DNA from 4 places in the Yersinia antarctica genome. Region 1 is predicted to be linked to each of the others. Evidence: predicted binding sites of a transcription regulator. Region 1 holds the regulator's gene; each other region holds the start of a gene.

Region 1 (3,201 bases):
ACGTCGATCTGTTGGTGGGCGTGGTACCTATCGTCAATCTGGAGTGGATTCAGAAATTAGTACGCGATACCGGCGAACGCGGCCATTCGCGTGAAGCGGTGATGGATTCCGTAGTGCGCTCCATGGATGATTATATCAACTACATTACGCCGCAGTTCTCACGCACTCATATCAACTTCCAGCGCGTGCCAACCGTTGACACATCAAATCCGTTTGCTGCCAAAGCGATTCCGTCACTGGATGAAAGCTTTGTGGTTATTCATTTCCGGGGTTTGGATCAAATTGATTTCCCTTACTTACTGGCGATGTTGCAAGGATCATTTATCTCTAATATCAATACATTGGTGGTACCCGGCGGAAAAATGGGGCTGGCAATGGAGCTGATTATGGCGCCGCTAGTGCAGCAGTTGCTGGAAGGGGAGAAAATCGGTTAATCTCCTTCATTCTTGAAGCCGCAGTATAGCAATGGCTGGAGAGAAAAAAATAATTTGACTCTATCCCAACCCAAAGTAATTGGAGCTGCAGGTAGGCAGCAAACGAACTCATCCCGATGAGCTTACATAAGTAAGTGATTCGGGTGAGCGAACGCAGCTAACAACCCTGCAGCTTCAAGTACGAAGGGTTTGCTTAGGCGATGTCACGGATCTCAAAACTGTGGGTAATCGTCGCCGCTTTACCCAACATCAGTGAGACGGAGCAATACTTTTCTGCTGACAGCTCAACGGCTCGTTCCACAATTTTGTCGGTCAGACCTTTGCCGCTGACAATAAAATGCAGGTTGATTTGCGTAAATAGACGCGGTGCCTCTTCGCGACGCTGCGAGGTTAATGTCACTTCGCAATCACGCACATCATTGCGGCCTTTTTGTAAAATAGAGACCACATCAATCGCGCTACAACCGCCTGCTGACATTAATAACATTTCCATCGGACTCGGTGCTTTGTCTCCAGCATTACCGTCCATCAACACCTGATGACCTGATGCCGATTCACCCAAAAATGTCAGCCCCTCAACCCACTTTACACGTGCCTGCATAACTCTTGCTCCCGGTTAAATTTTCTGATCCAGACTACCCTTTCATTTACAAACTGGCAATGTAACCCGATGTTCATCATGCTGAAGCGATACAACACAAGACACTGGCTTCATCCTGTGCTACAAACAGAACCGAAAGTGTTGTTTCTAGAATTAAATAGGGTAGCTTCTCAATACTCAGTGGAGGGTTTCTACCCGGTACGTATCTTGGCTATACCTTTCGGCAGTTGAGCAAATTAATATGCTACGAGAAAGTGTATTTTATAAGCACGCCGTACAGGGAACTCTGAGCCCTGTTATGTTAGGCAGCGATAACAACAGAGGATAACAGCGAATGGTTCTCGGCAAGCCACAAACAGACCCGACTCTCGAATGGTTCCTGTCTCATTGCCATATCCACAAATATCCATCGAAGAGTACGCTGATTCACCAAGGTGAAAAGGCCGAAACGCTTTACTACATCGTGAAAGGCTCCGTTGCGGTGCTTATCAAAGATGAGGAAGGTAAAGAGATGATTCTCTCCTATCTTAATCAGGGAGATTTCATCGGCGAACTTGGATTATTTGAAGAAGGCCAAGAACGTAGCGCCTGGGTTAGAGCAAAAACCGCCTGTGAAGTGGCTGAAATTTCTTACAAAAAATTCCGTCAGCTGATTCAGGTCAATCCAGATATTTTAATGCGCCTATCTTCACAGATGGCGAGTCGCTTACAGATTACATCTGAGAAAGTGGGCAACCTTGCTTTCCTTGATGTGACTGGGCGTATTGCACAAACGCTGCTTAATCTGGCAAAACAACCTGATGCCATGACCCACCCAGATGGGATGCAGATTAAAATTACCCGCCAGGAAATTGGTCAGATAGTTGGCTGCTCCCGCGAAACCGTGGGGCGGATACTAAAAATGCTGGAAGATCAAAACCTGATCTCCGCACACGGTAAAACGATTGTCGTCTACGGCACCCGTTAATTCCCCCTAAACTGGTGCCGATACTGTCGGCATCAGTTTTTTAATCTTTTGTGATCAATAAATTTCTGGGGCCTTTATGAAATGGCAACGGCTTATTTATCATCCTGAAGTTAATTACGCACTACGCCAAACATTAGTGCTCTGCCTGCCTGCAGCATTAGGGTTCGCTCTCGGCGAACTTCGGCTGGGCTTGATGTTTTCTCTGATACCCGCCTGTTGCAACATTGCCTCACTGGATACACCACACCAACATTTTTTCCGGCGTCTGCTGGTCGGCGGCGCGCTGTTTACTGTGAGTAGCTTCCTAACCCAGCAACTGCTGCTATGGGGTATTCCGTTGCCTGCTGTCATGCTCAGCCTGGCATTAGTTCTAGGAGTGAGTGGGGCGATTAGCCAATTGAATGGCCATTTGTTACCCGCGGCACTGATTGCTGCTATTTTCAGCCTCAGCATGGTGGGCCGCGCTCCGATCTGGCAAGCCCCGTTGCTGTGTGCCGTAGGGACACTGTGGTATGGGGTGTTTAACGGGTTATGGTTCCGACTCTGCAAGGATCAACCGATTCGCGAACCTTTGAGTCAGCTTTATCGCTTACTAGCCGATTATTGTGACACCAAATACAGCCTGTTTGCTCAGCACCTTGAGCCGGAAAAATCGATACCGCCGCTGCTGGACAGACAACAGGCGATTATGGACAAGATTAATCAGCTTTATCAGCAATTTAATCTGATTCATAACACCACGAAGAAAGAACAAAAACGGTTGTTGGGATTGTTCCAAATGGCTCTCGATTTGCAAGAGCACATTACTGCGGCCCTGATTCAGCCAGAAAAAGCACAAGAGTTAATGGAGCAGACACAGATTGAGAGCGTGATACGCCGTAATTGCCAGAAAATCTCAGCTCAAATGCGCAGCATCGCCAACGACATTCTCTATCACCACCATGCTGATGAGCATTTCACTGCCGATGATGGTCTGACAGAACTGGCAAGCATCGCACAGGCACACCCAGACAACCCGGTCGCACAATTCTACTACTACCATATCAGCCACGTGACCCAGCTATTGAGTGACCGGCGACCACTGTATGACCGTGACCTGATGTCCAGCCAACAACCACAACCTTTCTGGCCGGCGTTGATCAGCTATCTGTCGTTCAAATCAGGTGCACTGCGGGAAGCGGCTCGTCTGGGCGTAACAC
Region 2 (3,201 bases), 250 kb from region 1:
TTTTGCAACAGACGGCGTTCACGGTTCTCAACGAACAGCAACGCACGACCAGCACGACCGGCGCGACCAGTACGGCCGATACGGTGAACGTAAGACTCTGAATCCATAGGGATATCATAGTTTACGACCAAGCTGATACGGTCAACATCCAAACCACGTGCCGCAACGTCAGTTGCAATCAGAATATCCAGACGGCCATCTTTCAGGCGGTTCAGTGTCTGCTCACGTAAAGACTGGTTCATGTCACCGTTCAAGGCAGCGCAGTTATAACCGCTACTTTCCAAGGCTTCAGCCACTTCCAGTGTGCCATTTTTGGTACGCACGAAGATAATAGCTGCATCGAAATCTTCAGATTCCAGGAAACGTACCAGTGCTTCGTTTTTGCGATAGCCGCCACCCACTCTCCAGAAGCTCTGGCTGATGTCAGGGCGGGTAGTCACGCTAGACTGAATGCGGACTTCCTGTGGATCTTTCATAAATTTACGGGTAATACGACGGATCGCATCTGGCATAGTCGCAGAGAACAGTGCGGTCTGATGTTCAGCCGGCATCTGCGCCAGAATGTTTTCGACGTCTTCGATAAAGCCCATACGCAGCATTTCATCTGCTTCATCCAACACTAAACCGCTCAGGTTGGACAGGTTAAGAGTACCGCGTTTCAGGTGGTCTAACAGACGACCTGGGGTACCAACAACAATTTGTGGCCCCTGGCGCAAAGCGCGTAATTGAACGTCATAACGCTGGCCGCCGTAAAGGGCTACAACGTTGACGCCATTAATGTGTTTAGAGAAATCAGACAATGCCTGTGCGACCTGAATAGCCAACTCACGGGTTGGTGCCAGCACCAGAACCTGTGGAGCTTTCAGCTCAGCTTTAATATTGTGTAACAGCGGCAAACCAAACGCGGCTGTTTTACCACTGCCTGTTTGCGCCATGCCGAGAACATCACGGCCGTTTAACAGGTGTGGGATACATTCCAACTGGATAGGAGATGGTTTTTCATAACCAAGATCAGTCAGAGCAGAAAGAATAGGAGCAGATAGCCCCAGATCAGCAAAAGAGGTTTCAAGCTCAGTAGTCATGTACACGTGCCTCATTAATAATGGCAGCCAGTCTACATAACTCGTCGAGAAAATTTTCAGTCATTTTCATTGAAAAGTGTGAACCGGCTCAAATTAGATTATAAAACGAACAAAAAGGCCATCACCTGTTAGGGTGATTAACATTGGTAAAAACCAAGGTAGTCAGGCTAATAGTTGTTCGTCAGCTATTGCTGGTCCGATTCCGATAGGTCGTCTTGTTCTTGGCCCAAAAGCGCCAATTCCAACAATGCATAGCGGTGCTCAACAAAATTATGAACGTTGTTAGCTACCGTCAGTTTGAACAGCGCCGAAGCGGTGTCCTTGTCCCCCAGACTTAGGTAATGTTTACCTAAATAGAAGTCAGTTTCACTGAGATGCTCAGCGAGCGAAGTGTTATCCATTGCATCTGACTTGAGCCTTTCCATCAGCGTTTTTTCGCTGATCGTGCCCAAGTAGAATTCGACAATATTCCATCCCCATTGCCCTCTGTCCGATTTTTCATAGCGCTGTTGTAACGCTACTGCAGCCGCCTTGGGATCGATTTCTCTTTCCACCAGATACAGCCATAACGAACGGAAGGGATCATTTGGATCGTCTTGATAAAACGCCTGCAGATCATCCTGCGCCAACGGGAGTCGACCGCCATAATACAGAGCGATACCCCGGTTTAAACGCGCGTAATTGTAAGTTGGATCAAGCTCTAGTACAGAATCAAACGCTTCATAGGCAGCATCAAAATTGCCTGCCTGCGTTAAATAAATGCCCAGATAGTTAAAAACTTCTGGCATATCAGGACGAATAGCTAACGTTTGCGAAAAATCATTTCGCGCTAGTGCCCGTAGCCCGAGGCTATCATACAGCACTCCGCGCTCATATAAAAGCTGCGCGCGCTCATCATCCGTAAGTGCCCGACTTGCAAGGATTTGTTCCATGCGAGCCAGAATCACTTCCTGCTGCAACGTAGGTTGCAACGGGATAGCCAACACCTCGTCTTTACGCCAATCATGGTTGCTGCATCCTGCCAGCATGAGTGCTGTCGCAACGTAACACCAGCGCAAGAAAGGCTTCATTTCCTACTCCCGAAGACAAACATTGGATAAATATCCTTTCATCCATTTGTTTAACACAAGAGCATCCTGCCCTCGAGATAACACAGCCCCTCACCAGAGGTAAGGAGCTATGGAATACTTTATTACTCTGCTGCTTCTGGTGCCGGAGCTTCTGCGTCAGGAGTAGTGGCTTCTTTGATGCTCAGGCGGATACGGCCCTGGCGATCAACTTCCATTACTTTAACTGGCACTTCTTGGCCCATTTGCAGATAGTCAGTCACTTTCTCTACACGCTTGTCAGCGATTTGAGAAATATGAACTAAACCTTCTTTACCGCCGCCGATTGCCACAAATGCACCGAAATCAACGATACGAGTTACTTTACCCGCATAGATACGGCCCACTTCGATTTCAGCAGTGATTTCTTCGATACGACGGATAGCGTGTTTCGCTTTATCGCCGTCGGTTGCTGCAATCTTAATGGTGCCATCATCTTCGATTTCAATGGTAGTGCCAGTTTCATCAGTCAGCGCACGAATCACAGAACCACCTTTACCGATCACATCCTTGATTTTCTCAGGATTGATTTTCATGGTGTAGATACGTGGAGCAAACTCAGAGATATCACCACGAGGTGTGCTGATAGCCTGTTCCATAACACCCAGAATGTGCAGACGCGCACCCTTGGCCTGGTTCAGAGCCACCTGCATGATTTCGCGGGTAATACCTTCAATTTTAATGTCCATTTGCAGTGCAGTAATACCGTCACGGCTACCTGCCACTTTAAAGTCCATGTCGCCCAAGTGATCTTCGTCACCCAGAATATCAGACAGAACAACAAAGTTTTCGCCTTCTTTAACCAGACCCATCGCGATACCCGCAACAGCGGCTTTAATTGGCACACCTGCATCCATCAGGGCCAAAGAAGCACCACAAACAGAAGCCATTGAGGAAGAACCGTTAGACTCGGTGATTTCAGAAACCACACGAACAGTGTAAGGGAACTCGCTCGGGCTTGGCATTACTGCCAGTACACCACGTTTCGCCAGACGGCCATGGCCAATCTCACG
Region 3 (3,201 bases), 4.5 Mb from region 1:
AGCGCCTGCGGCTGAATACCGAGCAGGCAACCGCCGTTGGGGCGATTCGCAGTGAAGATACCCAGTTTGCAGTCTGGCTGCTGGCTGGGGTGACCGGCTCCGGTAAAACAGAAGTTTATCTGAGCGTGCTGGAAAATATTCTGGCACAAGGCCGCCAGGCGTTGGTTTTAGTCCCTGAGATCGGCCTGACCCCACAGACTATCGCTCGTTTTCGCGAAAGGTTTAACGCCCCCGTTGAGGTGCTCCATTCAGGTTTAAATGACAGCGAACGTTTGTCCGTCTGGCTACGGGCGCGTAACGGCGAAGCCGCAATTGTTATTGGTACCCGCTCGGCACTGTTTACGCCGTTTTCCCGCCTCGGGGTCATTATTATCGATGAAGAGCACGACAGCTCTTATAAACAGCAAGAAGGCTGGCGGTATCATGCCCGGGATTTAGCCGTATTTCGGGCCCGTGAAGAAGGCATTCCTATCGTGATGGGCACGGCGACCCCGGCGCTTGAGACCCTGCACAATGTGCAAATGGGTAAATATCGCCAGTTGACGCTATCTAAACGGGCGGGGAATGCCAAACCCGCCGTACAGCATTTGCTCGATTTAAAAGGCTTACCGCTTAAAGTTGGCCTCTCTCAGCCACTGCTAAAACGGATGAAAACCCATTTACAGGCCGATAATCAGGTAATTTTGTTCCTGAACCGCCGTGGCTATGCTCCCGCGCTACTGTGCCATGAGTGTGGCTGGATTGCTGAATGCCAGCGTTGCGACCACTATTACACCTTGCATCAAAATCACCGTCAGTTGCGCTGCCACCATTGCGACAGCCAGCGCCCGGTGCCTCAGCAATGCCCAAAATGTGGTTCAACCCATCTGGTCTCTGTCGGTGTTGGCACTGAACAGTTAGAGAACGAACTGGCTCCTCTGTTCCCGGATACTCCCATCACTCGAATTGACCGCGATACCACCAGCCGCAAAGGCTCGCTGGAACAGCATTTGGCTGATGTCCATCAAGGGGGAGCGCGCATCTTGATTGGTACCCAAATGTTGGCTAAAGGGCATCACTTCCCTGATGTCACGCTAGTGGCCTTGCTGGATGTCGATGGCGCACTGTTCTCGGCAGATTTCCGTTCGGCAGAACGGTTTGCCCAGCTTTATACACAAGTTTCAGGTCGTGCCGGGCGCGCGGGTAAGCAAGGTGAAGTTATTTTACAAACACACCACCCTGAGCATCCACTGCTGCAAATTTTGCTGCAACAGGGCTACGATGCCTTTGCCAAACAGGCCCTAGAGGAACGTAAAAGCGTATTTTTACCGCCTTATACCAGCCATATCATCGTGCGCAGTGAAGATCACGATAACCAGCAATCCGCGCTGTTCCTGCAACAATTGCGTAATTTACTGGAAGCCAGCCCACTCAAAGATGATGCATTGTGGATTATGGGGCCAGTGCCCGCATTGCAGGCCAAACGCAGTGGACGCTTCCGTTGGCAATTGCTGTTACAGCACCCTTCACGGCAATTGCTACAACGGCTGATTAAAACCTCTCAGCCGCTAATCAATACATTGCCGCAGGCACGTAAGGTTAAGTGGACGTTGGATGTTGACCCAATAGACAGCTAATTCCCCGCCTTAATTAATGCCAATAACGTTGAGTACTCTCTCTTTCACTTGGGGAATTTATTGTTTGATCTGTGCCACAAAGCAATCGATTACCCCGCTTTCTGCGAGCCAGTTCGAAAAAACCTACTTATGTCACACTTTTTATGCAAATTAGGTAACAAATCACCCCCACTATCTGTATAGAATGACGGAAAGCCTGCATTAAGCATCAGTGCTGGCTCGGAGCCAGAGCAAGGAGAAAGGCGTTGGAACATAAGAAAGAATTCACGATGGCTACCATGAAAGACGTTGCTGAAATGGCAGGTGTTTCAACTGCGACGGTGTCACGCGCACTGATGAACCCGGAAAAAGTGTCAACAGTAACCCGGCAAAAAGTGGAGCAAGCTGTTCTGGCGGTGGGTTATTCTCCTCATGCTTTGTCCCGCAATATTAAACGTAATGAATCGCGCACGATTCTGGTTATTGTACCGGATATTAGTGACCCGTTTTTTGCTGATATCATTCAAGGGATTGAGTATGCGGCAGCCCAGCAAGGTTATCTGATCTTAATTGGCGATTGCGCACAACAAACCCAGCAAGAGCGTAGCTTCGTTAACCTGATCATTACCAAGCAAATTGATGGCATGTTGTTGTTAGGTTCCAATCTGCCTTTTGATGCCAGCAAAGAAGAGCAGCGCAATTTGCCGCCAATGGTGATGGCAAACGAGTTCGCTCCTGAACTGGAACTGCCAACGGTACATATCGATAATCTGACTGCCGCTTATGAAGCGGTTAATTATCTACATGAATTGGGGCACAAACGTATTGCCTGTGTTGCCGGGCCGGAAAGTTTGCCGCTAAGTCATTATCGGCTCCAGGGCTATATTCAGGCACTGCGTCGTAATGGTATCGCTGTCGACAGTGACTATATTATGCGCGGTGACTTTAGCTATGAAGCTGGCGCAGAAACCTTTGCGGTGCTGATGGCATTACCTCATCCCCCAACAGCAATATTTTGTCACAATGATGTGATGGCGATAGGCGCGATGTGGCAGGCAAAGAGAATGGGACTACGTATCCCGCAGGATGTCTCGCTGGTAGGCTTTGACGATCTGAAGTTGTCACAGTATTGTGATCCCCCTTTGACCACCGTGGCTCAACCACGTTATCAAATTGGTCAGCAAGCCATGTTACTATTACTTGAGCAGCTACAAGGGCATTCAGTACAAAGTGGCTCCCGGTTGTTAGACACCGAGTTAATTGTCAGGGAAAGTACTGCTGCGCCTAAACGCTAGGCAAATATTCAGGGGTTCAGTAACATGACGGACTTATTCCATCATCAAGACGCAGCGAAACGATAGTGGCACAAAGAGATTATGTAAGCCGAGGGCGCTCAGGAGCGCGGCGCAAAAGCACCAGCCGGAAAAAACGCAGTGCTCCAGCAGTATCTAAAACCGTGGTGGCGCTGGCCGTCGCGCTATTAGTGGTATTTGTTGGTGGCCTCTATTTCATCACCCATAATAAGCCGGGTGAGCTTCCGTTATTGCCCAGCCATGATCCTCGTACCGGTAATGGGTTACCTCCCAAACCCGAAGAACGCTGGCGT
Region 4 (3,201 bases), 140 kb from region 1:
GTCATCGCCCCAGACTCTTATAAAGAAAGCTTATCTGCGCTGGATGTTGCGGTGCAGATTGAAGCGGGTTTTCGCACTCAATTTCCCGATGCACAATATATCAAATTGCCGGTCGCGGATGGTGGTGAAGGTACCGTTGAGGCCATGGTCGCGGCCACCACTGGCCGGATTATTCAGGTCAATGTGACCGGCCCGTTAGGTGACGAAGTTGCGGCTTTTTACGGAATATCCGGTGATGAAAAATCGGCTTTTATTGAAATGGCGGCCGCCAGCGGGCTAGAGCTGGTTCCACCAGAACTGCGCAACCCACTGAAAACCACCTCCTACGGTACCGGCGAATTGATTTGTAATGCGCTGGATCAGGGGGTCAAACATATAATTATCGGCATCGGTGGCAGTGCCACCAATGATGGCGGTGCGGGCATGGTGCAAGCGCTGGGTGTCAAACTGCTGGATAAGCAGGGTAAGCAGATTGGTTTTGGCGGCGGGAAGCTGGCTGAACTGGATGTTATTGATATCTCAGGACTGGATCCGCGGATTAAGCAGTGCCAAATCGATGTTGCTTGTGATGTCACCAATCCACTGACTGGCAGTGAAGGGGCATCGGCTATTTTTGGGCGGCAGAAAGGGGCGACACCTGAGATGGTTAGCCAACTGGATGACGGTTTGCAGCATTATGCAGGTATCATTAAACGTTATCTTGATATTGATGTTGACCAGGTTGAAGGCGCTGGCGCGGCGGGTGGTTTAGGCGCGGCATTGCTGGCGTTTTGCGGTGCAACCTTAAGTCCCGGTATTGATATTGTTACCGATGCTCTTGGTCTGGACGCTTTGGTTAGGGACGCGACATTTGTTATTACCGGCGAAGGGCGCATTGATAGCCAAACCATTCACGGCAAAGTGCCGATTGGTGTCGCGAGAGTTGCCAAACGTTATAATAAGCCAGTGATTGGTATTGCCGGTAGCCTGACAGATGATGTTGATGTGGTGTATGAGCATGGTCTGGATGCGGTATTCAGCGTGATCTACAGTATCTGTACTCTGGAGCAGGCACTGGATAATGCGGCAGCCAATGTGTTTATGACCGCACGCAATATTGCCGCCACGCTGGCGATGGGGATGGCTGTCGGTAAATCAGCGCAAGAAAGTAAATAACACGCTTTTGGTCATAACCATCCACCGGTAAATCTCTATCAGGGCTAACGATTGATTGGCCCTGATTTCCTCGTTGGCGCTCAACTTTGCCAGCAACATGCCCCCGGTCTTGCCATTTATGTGACCCGTCCCTCAACTCTCTTTCTTTGTGGTGTGAATTGGGCGTTTGTCCAATGTATTCCCCTTCCAGACCTCATATGCTGGTGCATCAGCCCAGACTGAGGCCCATTCATGAGTGTATATAATCTTGACCCCCGGCTAGCCCAGGATATTGTTACCCGTACCATGAAGATCATTGATACCAATATTAATGTGATGGATGGTAAAGGGCGGATCATTGGTAGTGGTGATGAAGAGCGCCTTGGCGAACTGCATGAAGGGGCGCTCTTGTCGCTGTCTCATGGCCGGATTGTCGATATCGATGAAGCTGTTGCTCGCCAGTTGCACGGGGTGAGGCCAGGGATCAACCTGCCATTGCGCCTTGAGGGCGAAATCGTGGGGGTGATTGGCCTAACCGGCAACCCGGGGCAACTACGTCAATATGGCGAACTGGTGTGCATGGCAGCAGAGATGATGATGGAGCAGGCGCGGTTGGTGCATCTGCTGGCGCAGGATAGCCGTCTGCGTGAAGAGTTGGTATTGAACTTGATCCGCACCGAAGAGATATCACCGGCACTGATTGAATGGGCGCAGCGCCTTGGGGTGGATATCAATGAACCACGGGTCGTAGCCGTGGTGGATGTGGACAGCGGCCAGTTGAGTGTCGACAGTGCTATGTCGGAATTACAAGAGCTGCAAACCCTGTTGACGACGCCAGAGCGCAATAATCTGATTGCGATTGTTTCACTGACTGAGATGGTGGTGCTTAAACCGGCGCTAAATAGCCATGGCCGCTGGGATGCTATTGATCACCGGCGGCGTATGGAGTCTTTGCTGTCGCGCATGACTGAGCGGGGCCGCTTGCGAGTGCGCCTGTCGCTTGGCAATTTCTTTACCGGGCCGGGCAGTATTGCGCGCTCATACCGTACCGCTCGTACTACCATGGCGGTCGGTAAGCAACGGATGCCGGAGCAACGCAGCTATTACTATCAGGATTTGGTGTTACCGGTATTGCTTGATAGTTTGCGTGGTGGCTGGCAGGCCAATGAATTAGCCTTACCACTGGCTAAATTACGGGCGATGGACAGTAACGGTCTGTTGCGGCGCACTCTGGCCTGCTGGTTCCGTAATAACGTGCAGCCAACGGCTACTGCCAAAGCGTTATTTATTCATCGCAATACCCTGGAGTATCGGTTGAATCGTATTTCCGAACTGACCGGTTTAGATTTAGCGAACTTTGATGATCGCTTGCTGCTGTATGTGGCGCTTCAATTGGGCGAGCAGGAGTAGAGATAGATGTGATAGCAAGAAGAGCAGGCCGAGTGAGTGTCACCCGGCCTGATGATTCACTGATACTTAGGTCACTGGTGCCGGATTAAACACCGCCAAGGCATTGCGCAGCCCCCATTGATCGGACCACGTCCGTTTGCGGTCACTGGCAATATCCAGAATAAATTCAAATAATTGCTGACCAACCTCTTCAATAGTGGCATCACCTGTCGCAATGGTTCCGGCATCGATATCCATCAGGTCATGCCAGCGGTTAGCCAGATCAGTGCGGGTTGCCATTTTGATTACCGGCACTGCCGCCAGACCATAAGGGGTGCCGCGCCCGGTGGTAAATACCTGAACGGTAATACCAGATGCTAACTGTTGCGTGCCGCAGACAAAATCACTGGCTGGGGTGGCTGCAAAAATCAGCCCACGCTTGGTGGGGCGCTGCCCCGGTGAAAGCACTTCCACAATGGCGCTGCGGCCGGATTTGGCAATGGAACCGAGTGCTTTTTCCACGACGTTTGCTAAGCCGCCCTTTTTATTCCCAGGTGAAGGGTTGGCGCTACGATCGGTTTTGCCGGTTTCGAGATAGTCGTCGTACCATTTCATCTCTTCCAGTAACCTTCTGCCAACCTCCTCGTTAATCGCCCGCGGGGTTAACAGATGGATAGC

The links. Region 1 encodes CRP, which controls carbon source genes, mostly activating them, when cyclic AMP is high. Its sites were predicted from a motif close to ATGTGANNNNNNTCACAT; they were not measured.
Region 2: a site for CRP is predicted at 1,159-1,176, ahead of yrbN (protein YrbN). Genes of this name have one in related genera too.
Region 3: a site for CRP is predicted at 1,679-1,696, ahead of cytR (DNA-binding transcriptional regulator CytR). Genes of this name have one in related genera too.
Region 4: a site for CRP is predicted at 1,274-1,291, ahead of ACWJJO_RS01885 (CdaR family transcriptional regulator). Genes of this name have one in related genera too.

What each region holds. Positions count from the first base shown of each region.
Region 1 is NZ_JBSJQF010000001.1:283,641-286,841, reverse strand. Features, by position in the region: gene ACWJJO_RS01130 (phosphoribulokinase) at 1-434, shown strand, start outside; gene ACWJJO_RS01125 (OsmC family protein) at 628-1,035, opposite strand; gene crp (cAMP-activated global transcriptional regulator CRP) at 1,370-2,002, shown strand; gene ACWJJO_RS01115 (YccS/YhfK family putative transporter) at 2,079-3,201, shown strand, end outside.
Region 2 is NZ_JBSJQF010000001.1:530,780-533,980, reverse strand. Features, by position in the region: gene ACWJJO_RS02410 (DEAD/DEAH family ATP-dependent RNA helicase) at 1-1,082, opposite strand, end outside; gene yrbN (protein YrbN) at 1,072-1,146, opposite strand; gene nlpI (lipoprotein NlpI) at 1,268-2,152, opposite strand; gene pnp (polyribonucleotide nucleotidyltransferase) at 2,275-3,201, opposite strand, start outside.
Region 3 is NZ_JBSJQF010000001.1:4,778,114-4,781,314, forward strand. Features, by position in the region: gene priA (primosomal protein N') at 1-1,616, shown strand, start outside; gene cytR (DNA-binding transcriptional regulator CytR) at 1,862-2,890, shown strand; gene ftsN (cell division protein FtsN) at 2,956-3,201, shown strand, end outside.
Region 4 is NZ_JBSJQF010000001.1:420,027-423,227, forward strand. Features, by position in the region: gene ACWJJO_RS01880 (glycerate kinase) at 1-1,155, shown strand, start outside; gene ACWJJO_RS01885 (CdaR family transcriptional regulator) at 1,387-2,544, shown strand; gene garD (galactarate dehydratase) at 2,611-3,201, opposite strand, start outside.